2 regions of the Dyella sp. Tek66A03 genome follow, and region 2 is predicted to be linked to the other one. Evidence: predicted binding sites of a transcription regulator. Region 2 holds the regulator's gene; the other holds the start of a gene.
What was found. Region 2 encodes sigma-54, which starts transcription at its own class of promoters, with help from an activator protein. Its sites were predicted from a motif close to TGGCACGNGCNTTGC; they were not measured.

Region 1: a site for sigma-54 is predicted at 1,698-1,712, ahead of ACT01B_RS01200 (fimbrial protein). Genes of this name have one in related genera too.

What each region holds. Positions count from the first base shown of each region.
Region 1 is NZ_CP199584.1:268,499-273,435, reverse strand. Features, by position in the region: gene ACT01B_RS01210 (alpha/beta hydrolase) at 1-990, opposite strand, end outside; gene ACT01B_RS01205 (helix-turn-helix transcriptional regulator) at 1,003-1,239, opposite strand; gene ACT01B_RS01200 (fimbrial protein) at 1,857-2,426, shown strand; gene ACT01B_RS01195 (fimbrial biogenesis chaperone) at 2,515-3,258, shown strand; gene ACT01B_RS01190 (fimbria/pilus outer membrane usher protein) at 3,255-4,937, shown strand, end outside.
Region 2 is NZ_CP199584.1:3,822,186-3,827,122, forward strand. Features, by position in the region: gene lptC (LPS export ABC transporter periplasmic protein LptC) at 1-476, shown strand, start outside; gene lptA (lipopolysaccharide transport periplasmic protein LptA) at 490-990, shown strand; gene lptB (LPS export ABC transporter ATP-binding protein) at 994-1,713, shown strand; gene ACT01B_RS17170 (RNA polymerase factor sigma-54) at 1,837-3,306, shown strand; gene hpf (ribosome hibernation-promoting factor, HPF/YfiA family) at 3,621-3,944, shown strand; gene hprK (HPr(Ser) kinase/phosphatase) at 4,410-4,937, shown strand, end outside.

The sequences.
Region 1 (4,937 bases), 1.5 Mb from region 2:
CTCACTCAGCACGCGCTGCACGCTCTGGTAAGTCTGCGGGTCGCGGAAGCTCACCTTGTGCGGATTGGCACGCAAGGCATCACGCAGCTGATAAAGCGTCTGGTACGGATCGCCAAAACGTTTATGGCAAGCGTCGTCCGCGGTGCAATGCGCGAACTGTGCCTTCAACGCGTCGTCCAGGTTCGGCGCGAAGTCCTGGCCCAGCACCAGCTCGTTCGGCACCACGCCATCGAGCACCAGGCTGCGTACGGCCTCGGGATGGCGCATGGCGTATTGCTGCGCCATGCGCGTGCCGTAGGAAACACCGACCAGGTCGAAGCTGGGCGCGCCGAGCGCCTGGCGCACGTCTTCCAGATCCTGCGCGGCGATGGTGGTGGTGTAGAAGCGCGGATCGGCCCGGCCATCGAGTTGCTTGAGGCACTGCGCGGTTTCCGCGCGCAGCCGGTCCGGATGAAATTCGAGATCGTCCTGGTCGTCGCCGTTGTCGCCCTCGGCCTTGCAGGTAAGCGGATTGGAGCCGCCGGTGCCACGCTGATCGAGCAACAGCACGTGACGATGGGCGGTCAATGGCTGCAGCGCGCCAGCCACGCCAGGCCATGACTCGGTCGCCGCCTGACCAGGGCCGCCCGCCAGCATCACCAGCATGTCCTTGCTCGCCACCTGGGCACTGCTGCGGATGACCGCCAGCCTGAGCTTGATCCGGCGGCTCTGCGGATCGTCGCGGTTTTCCGGTACCTCGAACGGTGCACACCAGGCGGCGGTGGAAAGGCCGCTATTGGGTTGACCCAGTTCGCACGGTGTCAGCGTCAGCGAGCCGAGCTGCCACGTCGGTGGCTTGGCCGGAGCCACCGGCGCCGTGGCGGCGGTGACCGGCGTCGCATCGACCGCCTCCGTGGCGGCTTGCTTGTGCAGCTGGTGCCAGCCCAGCGCCGCCAGCCCAACGGCGACCGCGCCAATCCGCAAAGCCGTTCGTCCCTTGATTGCCCACATTGCTGTTATCACTCATTCCGTAGGGGTTGCACTCGCCGGACCCGCGCCGTGATTCCCGGGCTCAGGCTGAAAAATCGATTCGAGGGAACAGCCGAACAGGCGTGCGATCTTGAACGCCAGCGGCAGGCTCGGATCGTACCTGCCTGTCTCGACGGCGTTCACGGTCTGACGCGACACGTCCAGGCGCTCGGCCAGGTCGGCCTGCGACCAGCGACGCTCGTTTCGTAGCTCGCGCACGCGGTTGTTCATTCGCGGCGCGTGCGCCAAGGCGTCAGGCAGCGCACGAGGTAGCGCCCAGGCACATCGCCAGATAGGCCAGCAGCAGGCCTTTCAGCCTCAGGACAGGCCGATTTGCGGGTTCGCTCACGGGCTCACGCCGATAAGCGACAAAAAGTGCGGATAGATGCCGACGGGATGCGCCACGACCCTCTCCCCAAACCGCATGTCAAGTGACCTTGACTCACGCTAGAGCTGGCCGCCCACCGTGTCAAGCGCGCTTTACATCCCTACAGATATATCGGCTTGACCGCACAGGAACTTGAGGCCCAGGGCAACTAGATTTATCCAAAAATGTGACACAATTTGCACATTCCGTTGATCTCGGGCTCGAAGTGACCTGGATCGACATAAGAATCGTCCGACCGCCCAAAGCCATCCAGCCGTATTAAAAGCCCGTTGTGAAGCCGTGAGGGCGGCTTCCTGCAGGCTGGCACGGCTGTTGCTTTGGGCCTGGTGAGCGATCTGGAAGCGGGCCCAAAGGGGGCGCGAACCAGGGGCCGTACAGCGCAATCGGGGGGCACCCGCCTGTTTGTCCGGAAGCGCAAAAAAAACATGATCCAACCAACTACACGCTTAAAGGAATCCGCATGAACAAGCTCCTTCTTTCTGCCGCACTGGTCGCCAGCGTTGGCGTTGCTGCCCTGGCCCCGCGCACCGCTTCGGCCGTTGACGGCACCATCACCATCACCGGCAAGGTTGTTGCCCAGACCTGCACGGTCGATGGCAGCGCCTTTGGTACCCCGGACAACAGTGTGACCGCGGCCATGCCGCTTGTGCTCGCACCCGTGCTGGCTACTTCCGGCGCCGTGGCGGGGAAGACCCAGTTCCAGATGGTTGTTGCCAATTGCGATCCGAGCCTCTCGTCGGTGCAGGCGTTCTTCTCCGGCCCCAACATCAATACGGTGACCGGCAACTTGAAGAACCCTGTCCTCGCCGGTAATGCCACCAATGTCGAAGTCCAGCTGCTCAACAGCGCCTCGGCCGTGATGACCCTGGGTGGCGCCACCGCCGCCGCCCAGAACTCGCCGGCAGTGCCCCTCACGGGCACCACCACCAAGGGCGCTACGCTCAGCTACTTCGCCCAGTACTACTCGACAGGTGGCTCCACCGCCGGTGCCGTGAACACCACGGTGCAGTTCACGATGAACTACCTGTAAGTGTGCGCATCGCGCTGCGGAGGACGATGTCCGCCGCAGCGCGCTTCCCAAGTTTCAAGCCCCAACCCTCGTAATCAGGAAAGCCCCGATGAAGAACTTCATCTGCGCCATTCGCGCGGGTCTGGTCGCGCTTTGTCTATGTGCCGCAAGCGCACAGGCCAGTGTGGTGGTGGGCGGGACCCGCGTGGTGTTTCCTGCACAAGACAATGAAGTCACCGTTCGCCTGACCAATCAGGCCGACCGTCCCGCGCTGATCGAAGCCTGGATCGACGACGGCGACATGCAGTCGACCCCGGACAAGGTCAATGCGCCGTTTCTGGTCACGCCGCCCCTGTTCCGCATGGAGGCGAACAAGGACCAGAGCCTTCGCATCATCGGGACCCCCTCCCAGCTTCCGCGCGACCGTGAGTCACTGTTCTGGCTGAATGTGCTGGAAGTGCCGCCCAAACCGACCGGCCCGGAGATGCAGGGCAAGAATACCTTGCAGTTCGCGATACGCTCGCGGCTCAAACTCTTTTATCGCCCGGCCAACTTGTCCGGCGATCCGGGCAAGGCCCCTGAGCAAGTGACCTGGAAGGCCGTTGCTGACGGCCAGGGCTATGCGCTGGAAGTGCATAACCCCACGCCCTACTACATCACCTTCTCCAAGGTGTCGTTGAGCGTTGGCGGAACGGAGTACACGGCCGAGCCTGGCATGGTCGATCCGATGGGCAATCAACGCCTTTCGTTGAAGGGCCTGACGCACGCACCGTCCGCCGGTACGGCGATCGCTTTTGACGTGATCAATGACTACGGCGCTGGCACCCCGTTCAAGGGCGCCATCACGCCGTGAGCATCGCGCGCGCCACTCGCCAACCGGCTCGATATCACGCGCTAGCAGCATGCCGCAAGGTCATGCTGTGCGCGGGTATCGCTGCCGTGCTTGGCGGGTGGATCGACCTGGCGCACGCGGCTTCGGCCACGGCCGTCGAGGCGAGCGGCGCAGAGGCGAGTTTTGATCGCACCCTGTTGTCAGGCGCCGGCCAGAACACGTCCGACCTGTCACGCTTCGAGCACGGCAACCCTGTCCTCCCCGGTAGCTATAGCGCCGACCTCTATCTCAACAACGCGCCGACCGGCCGCGCGAACGTGCGCTTTGCCGCTATCTCGGCACCAGCGAGCGCCACGCCTTGCGTCGATCGCAAACTGCTCGATCAACTGAATCTGCACCCTGCCAATCTGTCCCCGGAGATCCTCGCGCAGATGCAGGACCCGACGGCCTGCGTGGGTATCGACAGTGTCATCCCGGGCGCCAGCTTGTCGTTCGACATGACCAATCTGCGGCTGGAAGCCAGCGTCCCGCAGGCCTTCCTCGGTCAAACGCCGCGCGGCTACGTCAGCCCGGAATATTGGGATGCCGGCGTTCCGGCGGCGTTGCTGAACTACAACTTCAACAGCTACCACACCAGCAGCCAGGGTCTTAACCAGACCTCGGCCTACCTGGGACTGAACTTCGGCCTCAACATTGGGGCGTGGCATCTGCGCCAGGATTCCACCGTCATCTGGCAGTCGAGCACGAGCAACTCGCCCTCGCGCAGCCAGTGGCAAAACATCAACACCTATGTGCAGCGCGATCTGCCGTCCCTGCGCGCTCAACTCACGGTGGGCGACTCGTATACCGACGGTCAGGTGTTTGACAGTTACGGCCTCCGCGGCGTGCAGCTCGCTACCGACGATCGGATGCTGCCCGACTCGCTGCGTGGCTATGCCCCCGTCATACAAGGTATCGCTCAGACCAATGCCAAGGTGACGGTTCGCCAGAACGGCCAGATCATCTATCAGACCACGGTCGCGCCTGGCCCGTTCACCGTCAACGATCTCTATCCCACGGGCTACGGCGGCAGTCTTGACGTGAGCGTGACCGAGGCCGATGGGCGCGTCCGCACATTCTCGGTGCCGTATGCCTCGGTCGCCCAACTGCTGCGCCCCGGCACCACGCGCTTCGACATCGCCATTGGCGAGCTTCGCTATGCGTCGATCAAGGACAAGCCCACGGTGGGCCAGGCCACGATCCAGCACGGCTTCAGCAATCTACTCACCGGGTATGCCGGCGTCATCGGCTCCGAGGGCTATGCCGCCGCCTTGGTTGGCAGTGCCATCAACACCCGGTTTGGCGCCATCGCCCTGGATATCACGCAGGCACGTGCGGAAATACCGGGCTATGCCACGCAGTCGGGGCAGAGCACGCGCCTGACTTACAGCAAGATCTTGCCGGAAACCAATACGTCGCTCTCCGTCGCAGCCTATCGCTACTCCACCAGCGGCTACCTCAGCCTGACCGACGCCGCGCTTGCTCGTGACTACGCTCAGCGTGGCATCGACGCTTTTACCTACGTGCCGCCCGCCGCCGTTCCGACGATCGATGGTGTTCCGGTTCAGAGCTTGCTGACTCCGGCGCAGCAGGCCGCGCTATCGGGCACCAGCTACAACCCCTATCTCAGCGGCACGGGACTGCAGCGCCAGCGCAACCGT
Region 2 (4,937 bases):
CCAGCTTCCACATGGTCGCGCCCCACCTCGAACGGCGTGAGAACGACGAATCGCTGTACATCAATACGCCGAATTTCGAGATGCCCTCGAACCAGCCCGGCGTACCCCCGTGGCTGGGCAATTCGTTGTACGCCTGGGTCGACAAGAGCGGCACGCTACTGAAACTGCAAGGACCGGTGTTCATGCATCGCGCCGCCTTTGGCGATACGGCGGCGGCGGAAATGCATACTTCGGACGTGACCGCCTGGCCCAAGGAGAACCGCATGGAGACGGCGGCTCCCGCGCATATGGTGCAGGGCGACAGTAAACTTAGCGGAGTTGGCATGCGTGCCAACCTCAACACCAATCATCTGGAGCTGCTCGATGAAAGCCACGGCACGTACCCGCCGCGCAAAAACAGGACCCAAGCTGGGTCTCAGCCTGCTGTGCCTGCTGGGGCTGCTCATCCTGCAGCCGGCCCTGGCCAAGCAGGATGACCGTAATCAGCCGATGAATTTCGCGTCCAAGACCGTGGACGGCTTCAACCAGCCCAACACCATCACCACCCTCACGGGGAACGTGGTGGCCACCCAGGGCACGATGAAGGTCACCGGCGACGTCGCCAAGTTGCATCTGGACGCTGATACGCAGGTCGCACGCATCGTGGTCACCGGCAAGATGGCGCACATCGAGCAGCTGGACGACGCCGGCAACCTGATGCAGGGCGATGCCGACAAGCTCGACTATGACAACGTCAACGGCATTGCCGTGCTGATGGGCAACGCGGTGGTGCGACAACAGGGCCGCGGCGAGTTCCATGGCGACAAGCTCACCTACAACACCAATACCGCGCTGATTACTGGCGAAGCTAGTGGCGACGGCCTGGTGCACGGCGTGATCGTGCCCAAGACCAAGCCAGGCGCTCCGGCTGCACCAACCGCCAAGCCGGTACCGGCTCCCCCTGCCACCACGCCGACCAAGCCGGCAACCCAGCCGACCGGGAACCCGTAATCGATGCTTTCCGCTGAAGGTCTACAAAAAAGTTTCAAGGCACGCCAGGTCGTACGTGACTTCGCCTTCTCCATTCGCGAGGGCGAAGTGGTCGGCTTGCTCGGCCCCAACGGTGCCGGCAAGACCACCTGTTTCTACATGGTGGTCGGCCTGATCGAGGCCGACGCTGGCGTCATCAAGCTCGACAAGCAGGACATCACCGGCCTGCCGATGCATTCACGTGCCAAACTCGGCATTGGCTACCTGCCACAGGAAGCCTCGGTGTTTCGCCGACTCAGCGTCGCCGACAACATCATGGCCGTGCTGGAGCTGCGCGAAGGCTGGGACGAAAAGCGGCGTACCAGCGAGCTGGAAAGCCTGCTGGATGAATTGAAGATCGCGCACATCGCCGATCAGAAGGGCATCAGCCTCTCCGGTGGCGAGCGTCGCCGCGTGGAAATCGCCCGCGCCCTGGCCGCGCATCCCCGCTACATGTTGCTGGATGAGCCCTTCGCTGGCGTCGACCCGATTTCAGTGGGCGAAATCCAGCGCATCGTGCGCCATCTCAAGGAGCGCGGCATCGGCGTGCTCATCACCGACCATAACGTGCGTGAAACCCTCGGCATCTGCGACCGCGCCTACATCCTCAACGATGGCGAAGTGCTCTCGCGCGGCACGCCAGCGCATATTCTTGCCGACGAGAAGGTACGCGAGGTGTACCTGGGGCGCGAGTTCCGCTTGTAACACTTGGGCGACAGCTGAGCGACAGCGGTAAATCAGAGGTAGTACACGATTCCGCCTTTGACCTATGGCCGACCCTGGGCACAGGCGTTAGGATGACCCGGAAGTTCATTCGACCCAGCTGGCATGAAACCCGGACTGCAGTTTCGACTCAATCAGCAGCTCACCCTGACGCCGCAGTTGCAGCAGGCCATACGCCTACTGCAACTGTCGCAGCTAGAGCTGGAGGCCGAGCTGCGGCAAATCGCAGAGGGCAACCCGTTGCTCGAGTTTTCCGAGGACAACCCGGAAGACGTCGACGTCGACGGCGACGAGCGTGAGGTCGTGGATCTGCTGCCGGCCAGCAACACCAGCACCTCCGCCAAGGACACGGTGGACGACGCCGAAGCACCGGAATGGAGCGACGGAGACAGCGGCGGCGAAGATCCGATCGACTTCTCCGGCAGCGGCAGTGCCACGCGCAGCAACGGCAATGCCGACGACGACGGTTTCGAGCCGCAGAGTGCAGCGGCGGAAACGTTGCAGGAACATTTGCTGTGGCAGCTCAATCTCACGCATATGAGCGTGCGCGAGCGCACCATCGCCACGGTATTGATCGATGCGCTCAGTGCGGATGGCTACCTCACCGAGAGCATGGAATCGCTGATCGGCGCCCTGCCGCCGGACCTGAGGGCCAACGCGGCGGAAGTGGAGCAGGTGCGGCGTACGCTGCAGCGCTTCGACCCCACCGGCGTTGCCAGTGTGGATTTGCGCGACTGCCTGCGCGTCCAGCTGGAACAGTTCGATGCCGAGCTGCCGCAACGCGAATTGGCCTTGCGCATCGTCGACGGCGAGCTGGAGCTGCTTGCCCGCAACGACATCGCGCGGCTCGCGCGCAAGCTGCGCGCCAGCGAGGACGACACCGCGGCAGCCGCGGTACTGATCCGCAGCCTCGATCCCCGTCCTGGCGCCGCGCTCGATGTGACGCCAGTGGAGTACGTGGCACCGGATGTCTATGCACGCAAGGAAGGTGGACGCTGGCGCGTCAGCCTCAATCCCGACTGCCAGCCCCGACTGGGGCTCAACCAGCATTATTGCGGCCTGATCGCGCAGGCGCGCGGCACCGACGCCAGCTGGATGCGCGGCCAGCTGCAAGAGGCCCGCTGGCTGATCAAGAGCCTGGAGTCGCGCGCGGAAACGCTGATCAAGGTGGCCGAGGCCATCGTGCGTCGGCAAAGCGCCTTCCTCGATTACGGTCCTGAGGCGATGCACCCTCTGGTGCTGCGTGAAGTCGCCGAGGAAGTGGGCATGCACGAGTCGACCATTTCACGAGTCACCACGCGCAAATACATCCATACGCCGCGCGGTACTTTCGAACTGAAGCACTTCTTCTCCAGCGGCGTCTCCACCGAAGACGGTGGCAGCGCCTCGGCCACCGCCATCCAGGCCATGCTGCGCAAGTTGGTCGGTGCCGAAGATCCGCGCAAGCCGCTGTCCGATCAGGCCATTGCGGAGGAACTGCACCGCAAAGGCATTCAGGTTGCGCGCCGCACCGTGGCCAAATACCGCGAAGGCATGCGCATTCCAAGCTCCAGCGAGCGCCAGCGAGCCAGTTGAGGCGATACTTAATCAGCATCGCCTTAATACCTCTGCGACAAGGCGTCCCGGGAACTTGCCGGGATAAAAGACGTCCCCATTAGAGGAGAGAGTCTTGCTGAAGGAAAAGCTGTCATGTCTACCTGGTGAAGGTCCGCGTAACGCGGGCTTTGCGATAGAAGTGCATAGTGAATTCCCTGCCTTGAAGAGGAGATGGTGACCCCTTGGAACACCCCTGAAATTGAAGGTGCGATTGAAGGTGTGTCGGCCACGGTCCCGCGACCGGCGCATCGACCCCAGCCGCGACCAGCGGCAAGTATCAGAGGAGGCGCAACATGCAAGTACAACTCAGCGGTCAGCAGATTGAAGTCACCCAGGCTCTTCGGGATCACGTGAACAGCCGGCTCGACCGCCTTACCCGCCTCGACGATAAAATCCTCAGCCTCAGCATCGTGCTTTCAGTGAACAAGCTGCAGCAGCGCGCCGAAGGCACGGTCAACGTCTCGGGCGCCAGCCTGCACGCCGAAGCCCTTGAGGCCGACATGTACGTCTCCATCGATGTTCTGTTCGACAAGCTGGTCACCCAGCTGCGCAAGCATCGTGAAAAGATCTGCGACAAGCACCAGCGCGCCGTGCGCGAAGAGCGCCAATACGGCTGACCTGTTGCCCCGGCCCGCCCCGATCTGGGGCGGGCCGGATCCTTCCTTGGATCCCATGCAAAGTCTTTCCCTGCGACAACCTTCGCTGGTGGCGACTCCTTCTCCCCTCCGGGCGACCCGAAGGTAGTCCCTGTGGGAGATAAGGCTGGGATGAGGGGCGGGTGCTTGCGATGACGCTTCAATCGAGCGATCACGCCAGCTTGGCGCTTGCACAGCGAGCGATATGGCTCGGTTGTCGCGCGGTCGCGAGCACCCGCCCCTCACCCCAACCCTCCCTCCAAAGGGGAGAGGGAGCCAAGGGCCCGCCATATCGGCGGCAACGGCGCGAAAAGGCGCCCACTTGTGTGAACTGGCACAATGTCCATGTAGCTGCCTGGGCTTAGACGGCCCCCTACCCCGCGGCGCAAAGGACCTGGCTTGGATCGGCTTACCGCACGACAGCTCTACGATGGCGTTCACGAGCGCATGGCGCTGCGCTGGGTTTCCGGCATGCGCGGCGAATCGCGCGTGCTGGAACACGGCGCCACCACCACGCGCCGCCCCTCGCTGATCGGCTACCTCAACGTCATCTACCCGAACAAGATCCAGATCATCGGCACCGAGGAGCTGAACTTCCTCGACGGCCTGGATGCGCGCCAGCGCTGGGAAGCGATCAACAAGATCTCTGCCTACCAGCCGGTCGCCATCATCGTGACGAAGGATCAGGCGATTCCCGCCGACCTGCGGGAAGTGGCGGAGGAAACCAACACGCCACTGTGGATCAGCTCCAAGCGCGGCCATGAGCTGTTGACCTGGATGCAGTACTACCTGGCGCGTATGCTCGCGCCGAAGATCACGCTGCACGGGGTGTTTCTCGAGGTGTTCTCCATCGGCGTCCTGATCACCGGCGAATCCGGCTCGGGCAAGAGCGAGCTGGCGCTGGAACTGATCAGCCGCGGTCACCGACTGGTAGCCGACGACGCTACCGAATTCACCTTGATTGCGCCGGACGTG